4 regions of the Bacillus rugosus genome follow, and region 1 is predicted to be linked to each of the others. Evidence: riboswitches for the same ligand, from Rfam matches in the RefSeq annotation. Region 1 holds a riboswitch; each other region holds the start of a gene.

Region 1 (5,819 bases):
GAATCATTTCTGACAGCGACCGATCCGGCGACAATATGAACGCCATGTTTTTTTGCTGTTTTCTTCAGCCAGCTCTGAGCAAAACGCCCGTCTTCATCAGCGAGCTCATCAAGGTTGGCCAGGTCATATCCGGTCGTCCATAATTCAGGAAGAACAAGAACATCAGCATGCTTGCTTTCTTTTTCGATCAAAAATTCAGCCTTTTTGATATTTTCCGAACGTTTACCGTATGAAATATCAAATTGAAGACAAGATATCGTCCATTTCATCTTTTTATCACTCCAAATTTTTCTTTACTTTTTTCATTTAACCATATATGATGATGGACTATCATTTCAAGATTTTTTTAGAAGGTGAGAATAGATGAAATTTGAACAGTCTCATGTATTGAAGGAATTGCCTAAACAATTCTTCGCTTCTCTGGTGCAGAAAGTGAACCAAAAGCTCGCAGAAGGGCATGACGTCATCAATCTCGGACAGGGAAATCCGGATCAGCCGACTCCGGAACATATCGTCGAGGAAATGAAACGAGCCGTTGCGGATCCTGAAAATCATAAATACTCGTCTTTTCGCGGCTCGTACAGTCTAAAATCAGCCGCAGCAGCATTTTATAAAAGAGAATACGGCATTGATCTTGACCCGGAAACTGAAGTCGCTATATTATTCGGCGGGAAAGCCGGTCTGGTCGAGCTCCCGCAATGCCTGTTGAATCCCGGAGATACGATTTTAGTTCCTGATCCGGGCTATCCTGATTACTGGTCAGGTGTCACACTCGCGAAAGCGAAAATGGAAATGATGCCGCTCGTAAAGGACAGGGCGTTTCTTCCTGATTACAGCAGCATCGCCGCCGAAGTGAGAGAACAGGCGAAATTGATGTATTTAAATTATCCGAATAATCCGACCGGAGCTATTGCTACATCTGAATTTTTTGAAGAAACGGTCAGTTTTGCGAAAGAAAACGGGATCTGTGTCGTTCACGATTTTGCTTATGGCGCTGTAGGGTTTGACGGCTGCAAACCGTTAAGCTTTTTGCAGACTGAAGGTGCGAAGGATATCGGAATTGAAATTTACACGCTGTCAAAAACGTATAACATGGCAGGGTGGCGGGTCGGCTTTGCCGTCGGAAACGCTTCGGTCATTGAAGCAATCAATCTTTATCAAGACCACATGTTTGTCAGTCTTTTCAGAGCGACTCAGGAGGCTGCAGCAGCGGCACTGCTAGCTGATCAGACGTGTGTGGCGGAGCAAAATGCCCGATATGAGAGCAGGCGAAACGCTTGGATCGCTGCATGCCGGGAAATCGGCTGGGATGTGACAGCTCCGGCAGGTTCATTTTTTGCATGGCTGCCTGTGCCTGAAGGCTATACTTCCGAGCAGTTCTCAGACCTTTTGCTGGAAAAAGCAAATGTGGCAGTTGCGGCTGGAAACGGCTTCGGAAAATATGGCGAGGGCTACGTCAGAGTCGGACTGCTGACAAGTGAAGAAAGTCTCAAAGAAGCCGCTTATCGAATTGGGAAACTGAACCTGTTTACCCAAAAAAGCATTGACAAGATTTGATAACGGTGGGATAATTCAAAATAATTTATAAAATCTATATTTTCTTATCAAGAGCAGGCAGAGGGACGAGCCCGATGAAGCCCGGCAACCGACTTATAAAGCACGGTGCTAATTCTTGCAGCTGGCGGCTGAGAGATAAGATTCGGACGAGAAACGAAACCTCTTTAGACGCGATTGCTGTTTGAAGAGGTTTTTTTATATGGATGTAAATGAAAGGAGCTCAGGCATGAGTGAGTTAATAGCAACATATCTCCTGACCGAACCGGGAGCCGATACAGAGAAAAAAGCAGAACAAATCGCAACAGGATTGACAGTAGGCTCATGGACAGATCTGCCTCTAGTGAAACAGGAGCAAATGCAAAAGCACAAGGGACGGGTGATAAAGGTCGAGGAAAGAGAGGGAACTCCTGCATCAGGAAAACAAGCGGTGATCACAATCGCCTATCCTGAAATCAATTTCTCTCAGGATATTCCGGCTTTACTGACAACAGTGTTTGGCAAGCTGTCGCTGGACGGAAAAATCAAATTACTCGATCTTCACTTCTCTGAGGCATTTAAGCGCACACTGCCGGGACCGAAGTTTGGCGTATACGGCATTCGGAAACTGCTGGGAGAGTTTGAGAGACCGCTGTTAATGAGCATATTTAAAGGGGTCATCGGAAGGGACCTGAGTGATATTAAAGAACAGCTCAGACAGCAGGCGCTTGGCGGAGTTGATTTGATTAAGGACGATGAAATTTTCTTTGAGACAGGGCTGGCGCCTTTTGAAACAAGAATTACAGAAGGAAAGCAAATATTGAAAGAAACGTATGAGCAAACCGGACATAAAACGCTGTATGCGGTCAATTTGACTGGACGCACGGCGGATCTGAAAGACAAAGCGAGACGCGCTGCCGAATTGGGGGCGGATGCACTTTTGTTTAATGTCTTTGCTTACGGCTTGGACGTCATGCAAAGCCTAGCGGAAGATCCCGAAATCGCAATCCCGATTATGGCACATCCAGCGGTCAGCGGGGCGTTTACGTCTTCTCCGTTCTACGGCTTTTCTCACGCTCTTTTGCTCGGAAAATTAAACCGGTATTGCGGTGCTGACTTTAGTCTCTTCCCATCTCCATACGGTTCGGTTGCGCTTCCAAAAGAAGATGCGCTGGCGATTCATGAAGAATGTGTGAGAGAGGATGCCTTTAACCAAACATTTGCCGTTCCGTCAGCAGGCATTCATCCTGGCATGGTTCCGCTTTTAATGCGGGATTTCGGTATAGATCATATTATTAACGCCGGGGGAGGCGTACACGGACATCCAAACGGTGCCCAAGGCGGGGGCAAAGCGTTCAGAGCCATAATTGATGCTGTCTTAGAAGCCCAGCCGATTGATGAAAAAGCCGAACAATGCAAGGATCTGAAGCTCGCGCTTGATAAATGGGGAAAGGTTGAAGCCGTATGACGACTCGAAAGCCTTTAATTATTTGTGATTTTGACGGAACCATCACGATGAACGACAACATTATAAGCATCATGAAAACATTCGCTCCGCCGGAGTGGACGGCATTAAAAGACGGCGTCCTTTCCAAAACGCTGTCAATCAAAGAAGGTGTCGGGCGGATGTTCGGCCTTCTGCCCAGCAGTTTAAAAGAAGAGATTACAAGATTTGTATTGGAAGATGCAAAAATCAGGGAAGGCTTTCGGGAATTTGTAGCGTTTATCAATGAGCATGAGCTGCCGTTTTATATCGTAAGCGGAGGAATGGACTTTTTTGTATATCCTTTGCTTGAAGGCATTGTGGAAAAAGATCGTATTTATTGCAACCATGCGTCATTTGACAGTGACTATATTCATATTGATTGGCCTCATTCCTGTAAAGGGACTTGCAGCAATCAATGCGGGTGCTGCAAGCCGTCGGTGATACATGAACTTTCTGAGCCAAACCAATATATCATCATGATCGGTGACTCGGTTACAGATGTGGAGGCGGCAAAGCTGTCAGACCTTTGCTTTGCAAGAGATTATTTATTAAACGAATGCCGGGAGCGGAACCTGAATCATCTCCCGTATCAAGATTTTTATGAGATAAGAAAAGATATCGAGAATGTAACGGAGGTACAGGAATGGCTGCAAAACAAGAACGCTGGAGAGAACTCGCTGAAGTAAAACGGGAATTGGCAGAAAGAGATTGGTTTCCGGCGACTAGCGGCAATCTGTCTATTAAAGTTTCTGATGAGCCTTTAACATTTCTCGTCACTGCAAGCGGAAAAGATAAACGCAAACAAACGGATGAAGATTTTCTGCTGGTGGATCAAAACGGAGAACCTGCCGAAAGCGGGCATTCTCTAAAACCGTCAGCGGAAACGCTTTTGCACACACATTTGTACAATAAAACAAATGCCGGATGCTGCCTGCACGTCCATACGGTAAACAATAATGTAATCTCAGAGCTATACGGAGACCAAAAGAAAATCACATTCAGAGGCCAGGAAATAATAAAAGCGCTCGGCCTGTGGGAAGAGGATGCAGAAGTGACCATTCCGATCATTGAAAATCCAGCTCATATTCCGATGCTCGCAGCTCTGTTTGCGGAAGAGGTCTCAGAGGATTCAGGAGCTGTTCTGATCCGAAATCACGGTATTACAGCTTGGGGCAGAACAGCATTTGAAGCAAAAAGAGTCCTTGAAGCATATGAATTTTTGTTCAGCTACCATTTGAAATTGAAAACACTCCAGCACCAGCTGGTTAAATAAAAGGAGGAACTGAAATGGCAACAATTCGAATTCATGATGAGGCAAATACAACGATTGAAAATCAAGAGGAAGTAGCAAGCTTTCTGGACAGTCAAGAGGTTATTTATGAGCAATGGGATATTGCGAAGCTACCGGAACAGCTTTCAGAGAAATATGATCTGACAGAAGAAGAAAAACAGCAAATCCTTAATACCTTTGAAACTGAAATTAAAGATATCTCAGCACGCCGCGGCTACAAAGCACAGGATGTTATTTCACTGTCAGACAGCAATCCGAAACTTGATGAACTGCTTGAGAATTTTAAAAGAGAGCATCACCATACAGACGATGAGGTTCGTTTTATCGTTAGCGGACATGGCATTTTTGTCATTCAGGGCAAGGACGGCACGTTTTTTGATGTCCGTTTAAACCCTGGAGATTTAATCTCCGTGCCTGAAAATATCCGCCATTACTTCACACTTCAGGAGGACCGCAAAGTTGTCGCGGTGAGAATCTTTGTCACAACTGAAGGCTGGGTTCCGATTTATGAAAAAGACAGCGTGAATCAGTAAGCAGAAAAAGCCCCGTTCATCGAACGGGGCTTTTTATATTTATTGCAAACGCCACTTTTCATATTGTGACATTTCTTTTTTAATCAGCGTCCAAATCAAACCTAATACAGCTGCATCATCAATGATCCCTAGACCGAGGATAACGTCTGGAATGATATCGAGTGGCATGGCGATATATAAGATGGCAGCAGTTAGAAGAAAAAGCGTTTTTACCTGTGAACGGGGATAATTGCCGTTTCTCCAATCCCGAATCATTTGTAAAAAAACAGTAATGTGCTGAATACATTTTTTTCGGTTTTTCCTTTTTAAAATCGCTTTTCCGCCTGCCGCTCCGAGCATTATTGCTTTCTTTTTCTTCATCGGGCATACCTCCTGCCTGGCGGCGTGTTTAAGATATTCTTCACCTGGGTATTGTTCTTCTAATCCTATCAATATATCTATTATACCTGAAAAAATAACTTATTTAATGAAAATATGTTTACAAATAAAGTATAATCTGTAATAATGCACAATAACCCAATCAAACTTGTTTCCTATTTCTTAGCGGCGAGGGGTGAAGTGAATGGGCGGTTCTTCTGAACAAGAAAGATTGTTGGTGTCTATTGATGAAAAAAGAAAGTTAATGATAGATGCCGCTAGAAAGCAGGGATTTACAGGGCATGACACGATCAGACACAGTCAGGAGCTGGATTGTTTAATAAATGAATATCACCAGCTCATGCAAGAAAACGAACATTCTCAAGGGATTCAAGGCCTTGTAAAGAAATTAGGCTTGTGGCCCCGCAGAGACGTTATGCCAGCATATGATGCAAATAAATAGCGGCGCTATCAAATGCATATATAAAGAGAGAGGCTTTTCAGAAGCGCTCTTTTTTTCTGGAAAAATTCATATGAAAGAGGGAACTGATGAAAGAACTGGCGATTCTCATTACTGAAATGGTCAATCAATTTCATGATGCTTTTATTTCGTTATGCG
Region 2 (5,819 bases), 240 kb from region 1:
ACTTTTCCGTTTTTCATCAAATGGCCAAGCGCGCGCTTAAAGGCGGCTTTGCTCATGTTAAAACGTTCTCTGATATCGTCAGGCTGGCTTTTGTCGCTGTACGGCATAGCGCCGTTTCTTGTTCTCATATACGTTAAAATGTACTCGGCATCCACAGACAATGCATCCTGTTTTCTCGGGAGCAGCGACATGTTGACTGAGCCGTCTTCTTTTACTTGAATCACCCGTCCCGTGATTCTTGAGCCGAGTCTTGGTTCCTCTTTTCTTTCTGACGGATGGATAAAACCGCGGATACCATCGTCTGTGATGATAAATGAACCCGTTGCGATTAATCTGTACACCGTACCTGTCAGCTCTTTATTCATCAGATCTTCTGAAGCGTCGGTAAACAGTTCGCTTATAATATCCTCCGGTGCTGGTTTGGCAAACATGCGCCCCCGATTCGTCACTTTGAGCATACAGTAAAGTTTATCCCCTTTTTGCGGCCAGACCTCCTCGTATGGCGGCAAATGCTCAGTTGCAACAAGCGCGTCCTTAGATAAGCCAATATCAACGAAAACGCCCATATCTTCCACTTTATCCACCACTTCGACCCAGCCGTACTCATCAGCGCTGATGACCGGAATTTTCATCGTAGCCGCAAGTCTTTCCTGCTGGTCGACATATATAAAGACCTCTACCTCATCCCTGTCTTCGATATCCTCAGTTATTTCACTGTTATGTAAGAGAATCGTATCTTCTCCGTCGGTTAAAAAGTAACCGAAGTCAGTTTGGTGATCTATACTCAAGGTTAATTGCTGCCCTGGTCTCATGCTATCGTCCTTCCTGTTCCGCTTATTTTTATGCGGATTCTGTTAACATTTTTTCCAATCATCACAAATTGATTCTTTGTTCTGTTGGAAGTTTCTCTTTATTCTACTATAATCGACACATAAGTTAAATGTTATGGAGGTTTTCATATGGCAAAAGAAAGTTCATTCGATATTGTATCCCAGGTGGAATTGCCAGAAGTGCAAAATGCGATTCAAATTGCGCTGAAAGAAATCAGCACACGCTATGACTTTAAAGGAAGCAAAAGCGACATTTCGTTAGATAAAGAGGAGCTTGTTCTCGTTTCTGATGACGAATTTAAATTAAGCCAGCTCAAAGATGTGCTGGTCAGTAAATTGATTAAACGAAACGTGCCGACAAAAAATATTGATTACGGCAAGGTTGAAAGCGCGTCAGGCGGAACGGTGCGCCAGCGTGCAAAGCTTGTTCAAGGCATTGACAAGGACAACGCCAAAAAAATCAATACCATCATCAAAAACTCCGGACTGAAAGTAAAGTCTCAAGTGCAGGATGATCAAGTGCGTGTCACCGGAAAAAACAAGGATGACCTGCAGCAGATTATCACAGCAGTACGGGGCGCAGATCTGCCAATTGACGTTCAATTTATAAATTTCAGATAAATTTTCTGAATCCTATTGATTATTGTCTTTATTTTCGGTAAATTTGGAGAAAGGGAAAACGCCAGGCATCTTTTGGCAGCTCCTGAACATGTAAAATTTCATATCCGTTCTTATCAAGAGAAGCAGAGGGACTGGCCCGACGAAGCTTCAGCAACCGGTGTAATGGCGATCAGCCATGACCAAGGTGCTAAATCCAGCAAGCTCGAACAGCTTGGAAGATAAGAAGAGACAAAATCACCGACAAAGTCTTCTTCTTAAGAGGACTTTTTTTATTTCTCTTTTTTCCTTGCTGAATGTGAATAAAGGAGGCAGACAATGGGACTTTTAGAAGATTTGCAAAAACAGGTGTTAATCGGCGACGGCGCCATGGGGACGCTCCTCTACTCCTACGGCATTGACAGATGCTTTGAGGAGCTCAACATTTCAAAGCCGGAGGAAATTCAGCGCATACATAAAGCGTACGTTGAGGCTGGAGCCAACATCATTCAAACTAATACGTACGGGGCCAATTATATTAAATTATCCAGACACGGGCTTGAGGATGACATCAAAAAAATGAATCAGGAGGCGGTAAAAATCGCGCGGGCTTCAGCAGGCGATGCGTACGTGCTGGGGACGATGGGCGGCATCCGCACCTTTAATAAAAATGCGTACAGCCTTGACGAAATCAAACGCAGCTTTCGCGAGCAGCTGTACCTGCTGCTGCATGAGGAGCCGGATGGGCTGCTGTTAGAAACGTATTATGATTTGGAAGAAGCCCGTGAAGTGCTGAAAATCGCGCGCAAAGAGACTGACCTTCCGATTATGCTTAATGTCTCCATGCATGAGCAAGGTGTACTGCAGGACGGAACACCGCTTTTTGAAGCATTGCGATCGATTGCGGATCTCGGAGCTGATATCGCCGGCATTAACTGCCGGCTCGGCCCTTATCACATGATTGAAGCGCTTAGCGAAGTGCCGATTTTTGATGATGTGTTCTTATCAGTTTATCCGAACAGCAGTCTCCCCTCGCTTGAAGAAGGCCGGCTCGTCTATGAAACAGACGACACGTATTTTCAAAACAGCGCGTCAGAATTCCGCAAGCAAGGCGCACGGATTATCGGCGGCTGCTGCGGCACCACGCCGAATCACATCCGGGCGATGGCGGAAGCGATTGGCGGGCTTGCTCCGATTACAGAAAAAGAAGTCAAAACCCGGCCTAAGGAATTCATTTCTGTTCAGGATGAGCGCACAGAACCGGGCCTGAATGAGATCGCAGCGGTAAAACGCTCCATTATCGTAGAGCTGGATCCGCCGAAAAAATTGAGCTTTGACAAATTTCTGTCCGCCGCTGCTGAATTAAAAGAAGCGGGAATCGATGCCCTAACGCTCGCTGACAATTCCCTAGCGACCCCGCGGATCAGCAATGTTGCCTGCGGCGCCCTTGTGAAGCAGCAGCTTGATATGCGCTCTCTTGTCCATATTACGTGCCGTGACCGAAATATTATCGGCTTGCAGTCACACTTAATGGGTCTTGATACGTTAGGGCTGAATGACGTGCTGGCCATCACGGGCGACCCTTCTAAAATCGGGGATTTTCCGGGTGCCACGTCTGTTTATGATTTAACATCCTTTGATTTAATCAGGCTGATCAAACAGTTCAATGAAGGGCTGTCCCTGTCTGGAAAGCCGCTTGGCAAGAAAACGAATTTCTCAGTCGCAGCCGCATTTAATCCTAACGTCCGCCACCTGGATAAAGCGGTAAAACGGCTGGAGAAAAAAATAGATTGCGGCGCCGATTATTTTGTTTCACAGCCTGTCTATTCCGAACAGCAGCTTGTCGATATCCATAACGAAACAAAGCATCTGCAGACGCCGATCTATATCGGAATTATGCCGCTTACTAGCAGCCGGAATGCTGAATTCATCCACAATGAAATTCCGGGCATTAAGCTGTCTGACTCTATTCGGGAAACAATGGCCCTCGCCGGTGAAGACAAAGAGAAGCAAAAAGCGGAGGGCCTTGCAATTGCACGCTCTCTGTTGGATACGGCATGCGAGCTGTTTAACGGCATCTATTTGATTACGCCTTTTCTCAGATCTGACTTAACTGCTGAGCTCACTTCTTATATCCAGCAAAAAGATGAGCAGCGACAAAATATCTATTTGCATTAATTCCGATAAGACTGCCTGAATCAATCGGGCGGTCTTTTTTAATAGGATTCGTGTTACGATATAGAAAATCGGTATATGAGGAGGAACATCATGCTCGAAGTCAAAACCATTTCCGCGGAAGATACATACGAAATCCGGCATCGTATCCTGCGTCCCCATCAATCCATCGAACAATGCAAATATGAACAAGATCATGCAGAAGGCGCTTTTCATCTCGGCGCGTTTTATGAAGGAACGCTGATCAGCATCGCTTCTTTTTTCCCTCAAAAACAGCCATTAATAACGGCCTCCTCCGCATATCGGCTGAGAGGCATGGCAACACTTGAAGGATATCGCGATCAAAAAGCCGGAAGCACGCTGATCAAATACGCGGAGCAAAAACTGGCAGATAGAGGCGTACAGGCGGTCTGGTGTAACGCAAGACACTATGTCAAAGGCTACTACGCAAAGCTCGGCTGGGAGGAACTAGGCTTACCGTTTGAGATTCCCGGCATTGGCACTCATATTGTGATGTACAAAACACTCGGAACAGGCAGGTGATCTTATGGACGTAATGGATGAGCTGATTGAGCTTCATGAAGAGCATGCATCCGGTCTATTGCGACTTTGCAGGCAAGCCGGGTGGCCGGATTATGGCGAACAAGAGCTGACACTTCTTGTCCAACAAGGACGCTTTTTCGGTTATCAAAATGTCCGCGGAGACATCATCTCTTGCATCGGCTTGTTTTTGTTTGGCCGTCTTGCTTCTATTGGACTCGTCATCGTGGACAAAGAATACAAACGGCTCGGTCTAGGGCGGCGGATGGTAAACGCGTGTATCAGCCAAACGGATGAAAGCACCGCCATCAGGCTTTGTGCTACAAAAGAAGGTTTGCCGCTTTATGAAAAAGCAGGTTTTCATTCGGCTGGTTCAGTCCGAAAGTACAGCTGTCACAGTTTTCGACCGATCGAAACGCAAAATCGCCTTGATGCTGAACTGTCATCCTTCAGAGAACAAGACTTTCAAGAATTAGCTGCAGCCGATCTGACAGCCTTTGGCGGAGATCGATCAAACCTTTTGCAGCAGCTTATTTCTACCTCAGAGGAATGCGTCATCGCCAGAAACAATGAGGGACATCTGGTTGGCTACGGCCTATCTGTACAGACACCTGCCAATCTGAAATTCGGCCCCATCATCGCCCCATCATCAGACGTTGCTGCACGAATTATCAACAGGCTGGCCGCAGGCAAACAAGGTCCGATGCGCATCGATATACCGGCTGAACACACATCTTTTCATGACAGGCTGTTAGAGATGGGATTTCATTCAGACGCAGAGCTTCCGCTTATGCTTTACCAGAAAAAGATGTTTCCGGACCAAAATGGACACTTATATGCGTTGATTTCACAGGCGCTCGGTTAACCCTCCTTTTTCCCGAACAGGTATTTTCTGTTCGGTTTTTTGCTGTCTAAACGTTGAATAAACGAAGCTATCAGGGACATTCTAAGCAGAAGAAAAGGAGTGTGCTCTGAGATGGAATCATCAAAACAAAATAACGGAATGACGATTGTCGCAATCGGTTCAATCCCGTTAATATTAACACTTGGAAACTCAATGCTTATTCCGATTTTGCCAAAAATGAAATCTGAACTTCATTTATCACAATTTCAAGTCAGTCTCGTGATCACAGTATTTTCCTTGATTGCGGCGTTTGCGATTCCGATTGTCGGTTATCTCGCTGACCGATTCTCAAGGAAAGTCATCATTATCCCTTGCTTAATTTTGTATGGTGCCGGCGGCTTGTTAGCCGGGTTTGCGGCAGGTTTTTTTGACAATGCGTACCCTTGGGTCATGGCAGGACGGGCGCTTCAGGGAATCGGGGCAGCCGGGACCGGCCCGATCGCCATGGCACTGACGGGGGATCTGTTTAAAGGCGCCCAGGAAAGCAAGGTACTCGGTCTCGTTGAAGCTTCAAACGGCATGGGGAAAGTGCTTTCACCGATCATAGGCTCGCTTATCGCCCTGCTTGTCTGGTATGGCGCGTTTTTTGCCTTCCCGGTATTTTGTATCATTTCGATCGTGCTGACTTGGATTTTTATTAAAGAAAAGAAAAAGGAAAAAGAACCGCCCCCGATCGGAAAATATGCAAAAGGGCTGTTAAGTGTTTTTAAACATGAAGGCAGATGGCTGTTTACCGCTTATTTAGCCGGAGCGACCTGTTTGTTTACTTTGTT
Region 3 (5,819 bases), 1.6 Mb from region 1:
TCATGGAGAAAAAGACCAAAACGTTTCGATTCAGCATTCCTATTTATTTGAAGAGAAGCTAAAACAGCTGCATAAGCCGGTGGAGACGTGGTACTACAGCAAATTCACACATTATTTCCCGCCAAAAGAAAACCGGCGTATCGTTCGGCAGCTCACGCAATGGATGAAGAACCGCTGACGGTGAAATATGGTATGATAAAGAAAAAAGAGAACGAAAGGGGATTTCACTTTGGGAATGCCTGTTGAATTTAATACATTGATTGTGACAAAAGGAAAAGAAGTTCGCATAGATGAAAATATTTTCACGTTAGAGAAAGACGGATACCGTGTGTATCCGATGGAGATTCCGATGGATGTGCGCAAAACAAAGTTCGGCGAAAAGTCGGGAACAGCTGAAGTGCAGAAGCTTCAATGGGAAGACGGCCGGACCATCATTACATACAAGCTGACTTCTCTGCATTCTGTGAATTAAAACAAGCCAAGAGCGTAATTGCTCTTGGCTTTTGCTTTTTAAACGAGAGGGCCGCCTGCCTGTGCAATCGCATCTGTATGTGCGAACTTTTTAAAGTTCTCTTTGAATTCATTCGCGAGGTAGACAGCCTTTTCTCTGTATTTTTCCTTGTTGTTCCATGTGTTTTCCGGCTGAAGGATATGATCAGGAACGCCAGGAACTTGAACCGGAATGTGCAGGCCGAAAATATCGTCAGTCATCATTTCTGCATCCTCTAATTTGCCTTCAATCGCTGCTTTGACCATCGCCCTTGTGTAAGAAAGCTTCATGCGTTCGCCTGTGCCGTAGCCGCCGCCGGTCCAGCCGGTATTGACCAAGTAAACGTCTGCGCCGTGTTCATCGATCTTTTTGCCGAGCATTTCAGCATAGACGTGAGCAGGAAGCGGCAGGAATGGTGAGCCGAAGCATGTGGAAAACGTCGTCTCAGGAGACGTCACACCGCGTTCGGTTCCAGCAAGTTTGCTCGTATAACCGCTTAAGAAATGGTACATCGCCTGTTCCTTCGTCAGTTTGCTGATCGGCGGCAGGACTCCGAATGCATCAGCCGTCAAAAATACAATTGCTGAAGGGTGGCCTGCCATGCTTGGTGTCACGATGTTGTCAATCATATGAATCGGGTAAGCCGCCCGCGTGTTTTCGGTATAGAAGGAATCATCATAATTGGCTTCGCGTGTATCATCATCAACAACAACATTTTCAAGAACAGACCCGAAGCGGATCGCGTTAAAGATCTGAGGCTCCTTTTCTTCGCTTAAATGAATGCACTTGGCGTAGCATCCGCCTTCAATATTAAAGACGCCTGTGTCAGACCAGCCGTGTTCATCATCACCGATCAGTTTGCGGTCAGCATCGGCTGAGAGGGTGGTCTTGCCTGTTCCGGACAGTCCGAAGAAAAGGGCGACATCGCCTTTTTCACCGACATTGGCAGAGCAGTGCATGGATAGAATATCTCTTTCAGGGAGCAGGAAATTCATAATGGAGAAAATCGATTTCTTCATTTCTCCAGCATACTCTGTTCCGCCGATTAAAATCGTCCGCTTTTCAAAAGAGACAATAATAAAGGTTTCAGAATGTGTGCCGTCTGTTTTTGGATCCGCTTTGAAATGCGGAGCAGAAAGAATGGTAAACGGTTGTTCAACTGTTTTCTTATCATTGCCCTCCGGTCGGATAAACAGCTGTCTGGCGAATAAATTGTGCCATGCGAACTCATTTACGACGGTGATCGGCAGCCTGTATTTTTCATCTGCTCCGGCAAATCCTTCGAATACAAACAGCTCATCTCGCTGTTTCAGATAGCTGACAACTTTCGTGTACAGCCGCTCAAATGCTTCTTCTGAAATGGGCTGATTCACCGTACCCCAATCGATCTTATTTTTCGTGCTTTCTTCCTTCACGATAAATTTGTCTTTAGGCGAGCGTCCTGTATAAGCTCCTGTTGTCGCCCGAACAGCGCCTGTGGAAGTTAAAATGCCTTCGTTCCGGGATAGTACTTTTTCTGTAAGCTGTGCTGCTGATAAATTATGACGCACATTTGGGCTTGTTAATAAGGCTTGTAGATCAGCGGTTAAATCAACTGAGTTCATATGAAACCTTCCTTTATCGTTTTTTGTGTTTTGCTAATTGTGAATTAGTATAACATATATTTTCAAATAGTCTATACTATTTAACGTTTTTTGTGTGTGCGTTTTCCAATGTTTTCCCTCAATATAGGTGCCTATTTCTTCTGAATCATATTGACATTGCAAACCCTTTTACGATAAGATATTTCATTGAGCGGATACTCTTATCCCGAGCTGGCGGAGGGACAGGCCCTATGAAGCCCAGCAACCGGTTTCTCTGTTATTATTATGTTCAACTGTGTGAGACAACCAAGGTGCTAACCTGTTGCAAGGTTGTATGATTCCTTGAGCGATAAGAGTGAAAGGCACAAAGACCAAACCCTTTCCTCGATGGAAAAGGTTTTTTTATTTCATAAATATGCCAATTAACATTCTCTAATATAACGTTACATTGTATAAGAGGGAGCGAGTTCCGTATCATATATACAAGGTCTTTCGGGAGGCCTTGTGCAGGAGGAAGCAAATCATGAGTAAAAATCGTCGTTTATTTACATCAGAATCTGTTACGGAGGGGCATCCGGATAAAATCTGTGACCAGATTTCTGACAGCATTTTAGATGAAATTTTAAAGAAAGACCCTAACGCGCGTGTTGCTTGTGAAACGTCTGTGACAACTGGTTTGGTTCTTGTCAGCGGAGAGATCACAACATCTACGTATGTTGACATTCCGAAAACGGTTCGTCAAACCATTAAAGAAATCGGATACACACGTGCGAAATACGGATTTGATGCGGAAACTTGTGCAGTTTTAACATCAATTGACGAGCAGTCTGCTGATATCGCAATGGGTGTAGACCAGGCGCTTGAAGCCCGTGAAGGCACAATGAGCGATGAAGAAATTGAAGCGATCGGTGCGGGTGACCAAGGTTTAATGTTCGGTTACGCGTGCAACGAAACAAAAGAGCTTATGCCTCTTCCAATTTCACTTGCTCATAAATTGGCCCGCCGCCTGAGTGAAGTCCGTAAAGAAGATATTCTTCCGTACCTTCGTCCTGACGGCAAAACACAGGTAACAGTTGAGTACGATGAAAATAACAAACCTGTCCGCATTGACGCGATTGTTATTTCAACTCAGCATCACCCTGAAATTACGCTTGAGCAAATCCAGCGCAACATTAAAGAACATGTTATCAATCCGGTTGTTCCTGAAGAGCTGATTGATGAAGAAACAAAATATTTCATCAACCCTACAGGACGTTTCGTTATCGGAGGCCCTCAAGGGGATGCGGGACTTACAGGACGCAAAATCATTGTTGATACGTACGGCGGCTATGCACGCCACGGCGGAGGCGCGTTCTCAGGTAAGGATGCAACGAAGGTAGACCGTTCTGCGGCTTATGCAGCGAGATACGTTGCGAAAAACATCGTTGCGGCTGAGCTTGCTGATTCTTGCGAAGTACAGCTTGCTTACGCGATCGGTGTTGCACAGCCTGTGTCAATCTCAATCAACACATTCGGTTCCGGAAAAGCTTCTGAGGAAAAATTGATTGAAGTTGTTCGCAATAACTTTGATTTACGACCTGCCGGCATTATCAAAATGCTTGATTTACGCCGTCCGATTTATAAACAAACTGCTGCGTACGGCCACTTTGGACGCCACGATGTTGATCTTCCGTGGGAGCGTACAGACAAAGCAGAGAAGCTGCGTGAAGAAGCGTTAGGAGAATAATTTTATAGCCGCTTACTGGTTAAGCGGCTTTCCCTTTTTTACGTTGTATTCATGTTTATTTTTTTACATAACCGTGAAACCAAATACTATTCACAGCGTCTATAAATAGGGGTTCAATGATGACAATTTTAATTATGGAGGCAATACTATGTGTGGATTTGTCGGGGTTTTTAACAAGCATCCGTTAGCTCAAACCGCTGATCAAGAAGAACTAATCAAACAAATGAACCAAATGATCGTTCACCGCGGTCCTGACAGTGATGGATATTTCCATGATGAGCACGTTGGATTCGGTTTCAGACGGCTCAGCATTATTGATGTAGAAAATGGCGGACAGCCTTTATCATATGAAGATGAAACATATTGGATTATCTTTAACGGAGAAATCTATAACTATATTGAATTGAGAGAAGAACTTGAAGCAAAGGGGTATACATTCAACACGGATTCGGACACAGAGGTTCTTCTTGCGACTTACCGTCACTATAAAGAAGAAGCTGCGTCCAAACTGCGCGGTATGTTTGCCTTTCTGATTTGGAATAAAAACGATCATGTGCTTTATGGAGCAAGAGATCCATTCGGCATTAAACCGTTGTACTACACAACGATCAATGATCAGGTTTATTTTGCCTCAGAGAGAAAAAGTTTAATGGTTGCTCAGAATGATATTGAAATAGATAAAGAAGCATTGCAGCAGTACATGTCTTTCCAATTCGTTCCTGAACCAAGCACGCTCGATGATAATGTGAAAAAAGTAGAGCCGGGTTCACAGTTCACAATCCGCCCGGATGGCGATATCACATTCAAAACGTATTTTAAAGCGAACTTTAAGCCAGTTCAGACTGAAGAAGATAAGCTTGTAAAAGAAGTCAGAGACGCGATCTATGACTCTGTAAACGTTCATATGCGAAGTGACGTTCCTGTCGGTTCATTCCTATCTGGCGGAATTGATTCTACTTTTATTGTATCCGTTGCGAAGGAATTTCATCCAAGCTTAAAAACATTCTCTGTCGGATTTGAACAGCAGGGCTTCAGTGAAGTCGATGTAGCGAAAGAAACTGCAGCGGCACTTGGCATTGAAAATATCAGCAAAGTCATTTCGCCTGAAGAATACATGAACGAGCTTCCGAAGATTGTATGGCATTTTGATGACCCGCTTGCTGATCCGGCAGCGATTCCATTGTACTTTGTTGCAAAAGAAGCGAAAAAACATGTAACGGTTGCTTTATCAGGTGAAGGTGCGGATGAGCTCTTCGGCGGATATAACATTTACCGTGAGCCGCTTTCGCTTAAACCGTTTGAACGCATTCCGTCAGGCCTGAAAAAGATGCTTCTGCACGTTGCGGCTGTTATGCCTGAAGGTATGAGAGGAAAGAGCCTGCTTGAGCGCGGCTGTACTCCGCTCCAAGATCGTTATATCGGTAACGCGAAAATCTTTGAAGAATCTGTTAAAAAGCAGCTGCTGAAGCATTATAATCCGAACCTTTCATATCGTGATGTGACAAAGACTTACTTTACAGAAAGCAGTTCATACAGCGATATTAACAAAATGCAATATGTCGATATCCACACTTGGATGCGCGGGGATATTTTATTAAAAGCAGATAAAATGACGATGGCCAATTCTTTGGAACTGCGTGTGCCGTTCTTGGATAAAGTCGTATTTGACGTCGCTTCAAAAATTCCTGATGAGCTGAAAACGAAGAACGGCACGACGAAGTATCTTCTTCGCAAAGCGGCTGAAGGAATTGTGCCTGAGCACGTATTAAACCGCAAAAAACTTGGTTTCCCTGTACCGATCCGTCATTGGCTGAAAAACGAAATGAACGAATGGGTGCGGAACATTATCCAGGAAAGCCAAACGGATGCTTATATCCACAAGGATTATGTCCTTCAGCTTCTTGAAGATCATTGTGCGGACAAGGCTGATAACAGCCGTAAAATCTGGACTGTACTGATCTTTATGATCTGGCACAGCATCAATATCGAAAAACGGTATATGCCTGAAGAGTTGAGCCAT
Region 4 (5,819 bases), 1.7 Mb from region 1:
ACAAAGAGTCTATTGAAAAAATGGATTATGACCAGGCCGCTTAAAATGCAAAAGAAATCGAGCCCATTTCAAAAAATCAGAAAAATGTTCAAACGCTTCTTCTGATCAGTCATCCTAATCCCCAAAACTACAATCTGCATTCCCCCGTACCGCCCAAATGCTCCGTAATTTGGGTTTTTTGTGTTTGATTCCGAAAAATAGGGTATAAACCTAACAAGCAAGAAAACAGCACCCAAAAACAGAAAAATAGAATTATGTAAATTTAGGTTAAAAGTTGTATAAAGGAATTTATTTTATCGTCGATAGTAACTATAGAACCAATCACCACATGAGCAATCACCAATTTGCAAGACTATTTTCAGGTTATCAGGTTAGACTGTTTTTGAGGGGCAGCTATTTATTTTTAACCAATTTGGAATTTTTTGAATACTTTTTGACGTTTTATCCGTACAATAGAGAATACCAAAACTTTTTTTGGGAGGAATGTATAATGATCCTTTTTATTATCATCGCATTATGCGGCTATCTTCTTTTTTCTTTCAGCAAGGACAATCGCCGCAAACCGCAAAAGACAAGCCCTCTTCCAGCAGCCGCACCTCATCACAACAACCTAATCGACCTTGACGCGATCCGCCAAAAACGCCGGATGCATCTTTCCTAATACTATATTTCAAAAGAAAGGCTGCTGAACGATGCAGCCTTTTTTAATTTAGAAACATTAATTACTCGTAAAAAACGGTCAGCGCGTTTCTGGTCACTAGATTGGAAACTTGAAACCTTTTTGCCCCCTGGCCGTAATCTCTTATAAGGCAAATCAAAAGGAGACTTCAGCAATGATCGAATTATTTATGAAACAAAAGATGTTCTCGTTTAAAGATGCATTTCACATTTATGACCGGGATGAACAAGAGACATTCAAGGTCGAGGGCCGGTTCTTTTCGTTAGGGGACTCGCTACAAATGACAGACTCAACCGGAAAAACACTCGTTTCCATAGAACAAAAAGTAATGTCTTTATTGCCGCGATATGTGATTTCAATTGGCGGGGAAACAGTTTGTGAGGTCACGAAGAAACTGACGTTTTTCAATCCAAAATTTGAAATTTCTAAGCTCAACTGGGAAATTGATGGTGACTTGTGGAAGGATGAATTCCAGCTGACAGATGGAAAGAATGTCCGGATGTCGGTGAGCAAGAAGTGGCTGAGCTGGGGTGATTCGTATCATCTGCAGATTGCAAATGAGGAAGATGTGCTGATCTGCACAGCCATCGCTATCGTGCTTGATATGGTATTATATGACGATGAAGATGAAAGTATTTTCTAAAAAGGCATTGACAATTGAGCCAAAAGTAATAATATTAAGATAATTGAAATCTGAATATGAAGATTACCTTATCAAGAGAGGTGGAGGGACTGGCCCTATGATACCCGGCAACCGCTGTTTCAAACAGAATGGTGCTAAATCCTTTAGAACATTGCGTTCTTGCAGATGAGGCGGAGATTTGACCATTCAAGCTCTTCCTTACTCAAAGGAAGAGCTTTTTTTATGCTCAACACATTACAGAAAAGAGGCGAATGACATGGCTCAACAAACAAATGTTGCAGGACAAAAAACAGAAAAACAACACAAAGCTCCTTTCCGTGCCGATCATGTCGGCAGTTTACTGCGATCTGCTCCGATAAAAGAAGCCCGGCAGAAAAAAGCGGCCGGCGAGATCACCGCTGATCAGCTTCGTGATATCGAAAATCAAGAAATCACCCGCATTGTAGAAAAACAAAAAGAAATCGGTCTCGATGTGGTAACAGATGGGGAATTCCGCCGATCTTGGTGGCATTATGATTTCCTGGAAGGGCTTGATGGTGTGGAACCGTTCATCCCGTCTGAAGGGATTCAGTTCCATAATGCGAAAACAAAAGCACGCAGCATCAAAGTGACGGGAAAACTCGATTTTACGAGCCACCCAGCGCTTGTCGATTATCAATTTTTACATGAGATTGCCGGCGACGCGACCCCAAAATTGACGATTCCGAGCCCGAATATGCTGTTTTTCGGTGAAAAGGCGGATAAAGGGTTTTATGACGACCAAGAGGAATACTTTCATGATCTGGCCCAAGCGTATAAAAAAGCAATCAGAGCTTTCTATGATGCTGGATGCCGCTATCTTCAGCTTGATGATACGTCATGGTCTCTCTTCTTTGAGGAAAAAGGCAGAGAGGTTGTTCGGGCGCTTGGCGGCGATCCAGAAACATTGCCTGCCTTGTTCGCCAAAACGATTAACGATGCAGTAGCAGACCGGCCTGATGATTTAGCAATCACGATGCACATTTGCCGCGGCAACTTCCGTTCAACATGGGCGGCATCAGGAGGCTATGATGCTGTAGCTGAAACGATTTTGGATGGCTTACATTTGGACGGGCTGTTCTTAGAATACGATGATGACCGCTCCGGAAATTTTGATCCGCTCCGTTTCGTGAAACGCAAGGATCTCCAGATTGTACTCGGCTTGATCACATCGAAAAATGGAGAGCTTGAAAATCCTGAGGATGTGAAACGCCGAATCAATGAAGCGGCGCGCTTTGTGAGCCTGGATCAGCTGTGCCTCAGCCCGCAGTGCGGTTTCGCCTCTACTGAAGAAGGCAATCTTTTGACAGAGGAGCAGCAATGGGCGAAGCTGCGCCATGTCATCGACATCGCCAACGATGTGTGGAGATAATCTATCATTGACAGAAACAGAAAATGTGTGAATAATAGATACTATCAGAAAATTTCATAAAAAGGTTTTCCTTATCAAGAGAGGTGGAGGGACTGGCCCTGCGATACCCGGCAACCGCTGTTTAACAGAATGGTGCTAAATCCTTTAGAGCAATGATTGCTCTTGAAGATAAGGTTGAGATTGTCACACAAGCTCTTCCTTATCCAAAGGAAGAGCTTTTTTATATTCGAATGGAAAGAAGGAATGAACAACATGTCACAACAAACAACACCCGCAGAACAAAAATCACTTCAAAGAAAAAAACCGCCGTTTCGCGCGGATCAAGTCGGAAGCCTGCTGAGGTCTGAGCCCGTCAAAAAAGCACGGCTGCAAAAAGCGGCAGGCGAGATTACAGCTGAGCAGCTTCGCCAAATCGAAAACGATGAAATCATCCGCATTGTGGAAAAACAGAAGGAAACCGGCCTGAACGTGGTGACAGACGGTGAATTCCGCAGAGCATGGTGGCATTTTGATTTTCTGGAAAACCTGGATGGCGTTGAGCCGTTTACTCCTGAGCAGGGCATTCAATTTCATAACGTACAGACAAAAGCACGCGGCATTAAAGTCACAGGTGATATCGACTTTTCAACTCACCCAATGCTTGAAGATTACTCATTTCTCCATAGCATTGCCGGTGACGCGACGCCAAAGATGACGATCCCAAGCCCGAATATGCTGTTTTTCCGCGGAAAACTGGAAAAGGATGCATACAAAAACGACTATCATCTTTTCCAGCACGATGTATCCAAAGCATATAAAAAAGCGATTCAAGCGTTTTACGACAGAGGCTGCCGCTACCTTCAGCTTGATGATACAGCTTGGGCTGTTTTCTTATCTGAAAAAGGATTAAAACAAATCGAAGCGTTCGGAACAACGCCTGATGAGCTTCGCCAGCTGTTTGCGAAATCGATTAACGACGCGATTGCCGACCGTCCGGATGACTTGACCGTAACAATGCATATTTGCCGCGGCAACTTCCAGTCCACTTGGACAGCGGAAGGCGGCTATGACGCAGCAGCCGAAACCATTTTTGACGGTTTGAACCTGGACGGGCTTTTCCTGGAGTATGATGATTCACGCTCAGGCGGATTTGAGCCGCTCCGTTATGTGAAGCGCTCTGATCTTCAGCTTGTCCTTGGATTAGTGACATCTAAATTCGGTGAGCTTGAACATCCGGACGATGTAAAACGCCGTATCGAAGAAGCATCCCGTTATGTGAGCTTAGATCAGCTTTGCCTCAGTCCTCAATGCGGATTCGCTTCAACTGAGGAAGGCAACAAGCTGACTGAAGAACAGCAATGGGCGAAGCTGCGCCATGTAGTTGAAATCGCTAACGATGTTTGGAAATAAGCAAAGAAAAAACACACTTGATTCCCTGGCGGAGCAAGTGTGTTTTTTATGTTATTGAGCGGTGTAGCCCCCATCAAGGACAACAGCCTGCCCGGTGACACCCTTCGCTTTCTCGCTTGCCAAAAAAATTGCATAATCCGCAATTTCCTTTACGGAAAGCAATCGTTTTTGCGGCACAAGCGGAAAAATGACCTGTTCAAGCACGGAGTCGTAAGGGACATTTCTTGTTTTCGAAAGATCGCTCAGCTGATTGCGGACAAGCTGTGTATCGACATAACCCGGACAGAGCGCGTTGACTGTAATGCCGTGGGGCGCGCCCTCCAGCGCCCCGACCTTAGTCAGCCCAATGACGCCGTGCTTGGCGCTATTATAAGCGGATTTCCCCGCAAAGCCGACTAAACCATTAACAGATGCAATATTAATGATTCTGCCAAACTGCTGTTTTTTCATGATCGGAAAAACATGCTTCATCGCGATGAAGGGCGCCGTCAGCATGACCTTGATCAGCTGTTCAAAGGTTTCTGTCGGAAACTCCTCAATCGGAGCGACGTGCTGAATACCGGCATTGTTCACCAAAATATCCAAGCGGCCATATCGTTTTTGGATGGTGTTCACCGTATCAGCGACTTGCGCTTCCTTTGTCACATCACACGGAATGGCTGCTGCGTCAAAGCCTTCTTCTGTAAGCTTGGAAGCGGCCTTTTCGCACGCTTCCTGATGAAGGTCCGAAACGATGACGCTAGCGCCTTCACGGGCGAATTCCCTCGCGATTTCGAACCCGATTCCGCCAGCTGCTCCTGTCACCAAGGCGACTTGTTTTTTCATGTCAAACTCCTTCCCATTAAGAATTTTGTTTGATCACAGACTGGCTGACAGCGAAATCGGCTTCTGTTTTTTCATAAACCTCTTCAATTGTGACACCTTCCTGAAGCTCAGTCAGTGTCATGCGGCCGTTATCAAAATCAAAAACAGCCAAATCCGTAATCAGCCTGTGCACGACTTTCTGGCCTGTCAGCGGAAGGGAGCATGTTTTTTTCACCTTCGACTCGCCATGCTTATTGACATGCTCCATGATGACAACGATCCGTTTCGCCCCGTTGACGAGATCCATGGCGCCGCCCATCCCTTTTACCATCTTTCCGGGGATCATCCAATTGGCCAAATCACCCTGCTCCGAAACCTCCATGCCGCCAAGGATAGCCAAATCGATATGCCCGCCTCTTATCATTGCGAATGACTCAGCGCTGTCAAAATAGGAAGCGCCCGTCACTTCAGTGATTGTTTCCTTTCCTGCATTGATCAAATCCGCGTCTTCCGTTCCTTCCAGAGGATACGGGCCGATCCCGAGCAAGCCGTTTTCTGACTGAAGCATGACGTGAACGCCATCGGGTATCTCATTTGCGACAAGCGTCGGCATTCCAATCCCAAGATTGACGTTCATGCCATCCTTGATTTCTAGTACAGCCCGTTTGACCATTCGTTTTCTCGCTTCCTTCATTTCGCACCACCCTTTCCCGCCGCTTGCTGAACGGTTCGCTTTTCAATCCGTTTTTCATGGCTCGCGCCAAGCACCACATGCTGTACGTAAATTCCCGGTGTGTGGATGTGATCTGGATCGAGCTCTCCCGCTTCCACGATTTCTTCCGCCTCAGCAATCGTGATCTTGCCTGCCATGGCGGCAACAGGGTTGAAATTTCTCGCCGTTTTCCGAAAGACCA

Evidence for each region. Region 1 has a riboswitch for S-adenosylmethionine ahead of mtnW (2,3-diketo-5-methylthiopentyl-1-phosphate enolase). Riboswitches for the same ligand answer to the same signal wherever they lie in the genome.
Region 2: it holds a riboswitch for S-adenosylmethionine, as region 1 does, so the genes downstream of both, M0696_RS06100 (bifunctional homocysteine S-methyltransferase/methylenetetrahydrofolate reductase) here and mtnW (2,3-diketo-5-methylthiopentyl-1-phosphate enolase) in region 1, are expected to answer to the same signal.
Region 3: it holds a riboswitch for S-adenosylmethionine, as region 1 does, so the genes downstream of both, metK (methionine adenosyltransferase) here and mtnW (2,3-diketo-5-methylthiopentyl-1-phosphate enolase) in region 1, are expected to answer to the same signal.
Region 4: it holds a riboswitch for S-adenosylmethionine, as region 1 does, so the genes downstream of both, M0696_RS19840 (5-methyltetrahydropteroyltriglutamate--homocysteine S-methyltransferase) here and mtnW (2,3-diketo-5-methylthiopentyl-1-phosphate enolase) in region 1, are expected to answer to the same signal.

The regions. Positions count from the first base shown of each region.
Region 1 covers NZ_CP096590.1:1,449,374-1,455,192, forward strand. The annotation lists gene M0696_RS07425 (carbon-nitrogen family hydrolase) at 1-269, opposite strand, end outside; gene mtnE (methionine-glutamine aminotransferase) at 364-1,557, shown strand; SAM riboswitch class I at 1,599-1,699, shown strand; gene mtnW (2,3-diketo-5-methylthiopentyl-1-phosphate enolase) at 1,784-3,001, shown strand; gene mtnX (2-hydroxy-3-keto-5-methylthiopentenyl-1-phosphate phosphatase) at 2,998-3,705, shown strand; gene M0696_RS07445 (methylthioribulose 1-phosphate dehydratase) at 3,663-4,292, shown strand; gene mtnD (acireductone dioxygenase) at 4,307-4,843, shown strand; gene M0696_RS07455 (YkvA family protein) at 4,883-5,203, opposite strand; gene spo0E (aspartyl-phosphate phosphatase Spo0E) at 5,406-5,663, shown strand; gene M0696_RS07465 (hypothetical protein) at 5,750-5,819, shown strand, end outside.
Region 2 covers NZ_CP096590.1:1,209,173-1,214,991, reverse strand. The annotation lists partial or broken gene M0696_RS06110 (CvfB family protein) at 1-861, opposite strand, end outside; gene M0696_RS06105 (YajQ family cyclic di-GMP-binding protein) at 960-1,451, shown strand; SAM riboswitch class I at 1,559-1,676, shown strand; gene M0696_RS06100 (bifunctional homocysteine S-methyltransferase/methylenetetrahydrofolate reductase) at 1,767-3,605, shown strand; gene M0696_RS06095 (GNAT family N-acetyltransferase) at 3,696-4,145, shown strand; gene M0696_RS06090 (GNAT family N-acetyltransferase) at 4,150-5,007, shown strand; gene M0696_RS06085 (MFS transporter) at 5,119-5,819, shown strand, end outside.
Region 3 covers NZ_CP096590.1:3,002,305-3,008,123, reverse strand. The annotation lists gene M0696_RS15255 (alpha/beta hydrolase family protein) at 1-178, shown strand, start outside; gene M0696_RS15250 (DUF2584 domain-containing protein) at 230-472, shown strand; gene pckA (phosphoenolpyruvate carboxykinase (ATP)) at 511-2,094, opposite strand; SAM riboswitch class I at 2,292-2,429, shown strand; gene metK (methionine adenosyltransferase) at 2,597-3,799, shown strand; gene asnB (asparagine synthase (glutamine-hydrolyzing)) at 3,948-5,819, shown strand, end outside.
Region 4 covers NZ_CP096590.1:3,913,773-3,919,591, forward strand. The annotation lists gene M0696_RS21025 (hypothetical protein) at 1-105, shown strand, start outside; gene M0696_RS19830 (hypothetical protein) at 383-661, shown strand; gene M0696_RS19835 (LURP-one-related/scramblase family protein) at 834-1,322, shown strand; SAM riboswitch class I at 1,388-1,494, shown strand; gene M0696_RS19840 (5-methyltetrahydropteroyltriglutamate--homocysteine S-methyltransferase) at 1,579-2,712, shown strand; SAM riboswitch class I at 2,781-2,887, shown strand; gene M0696_RS19845 (5-methyltetrahydropteroyltriglutamate--homocysteine S-methyltransferase) at 2,965-4,101, shown strand; gene M0696_RS19850 (3-hydroxybutyrate dehydrogenase) at 4,153-4,926, opposite strand; gene M0696_RS19855 (3-oxoacid CoA-transferase subunit B) at 4,943-5,599, opposite strand; gene M0696_RS19860 (CoA transferase subunit A) at 5,596-5,819, opposite strand, start outside.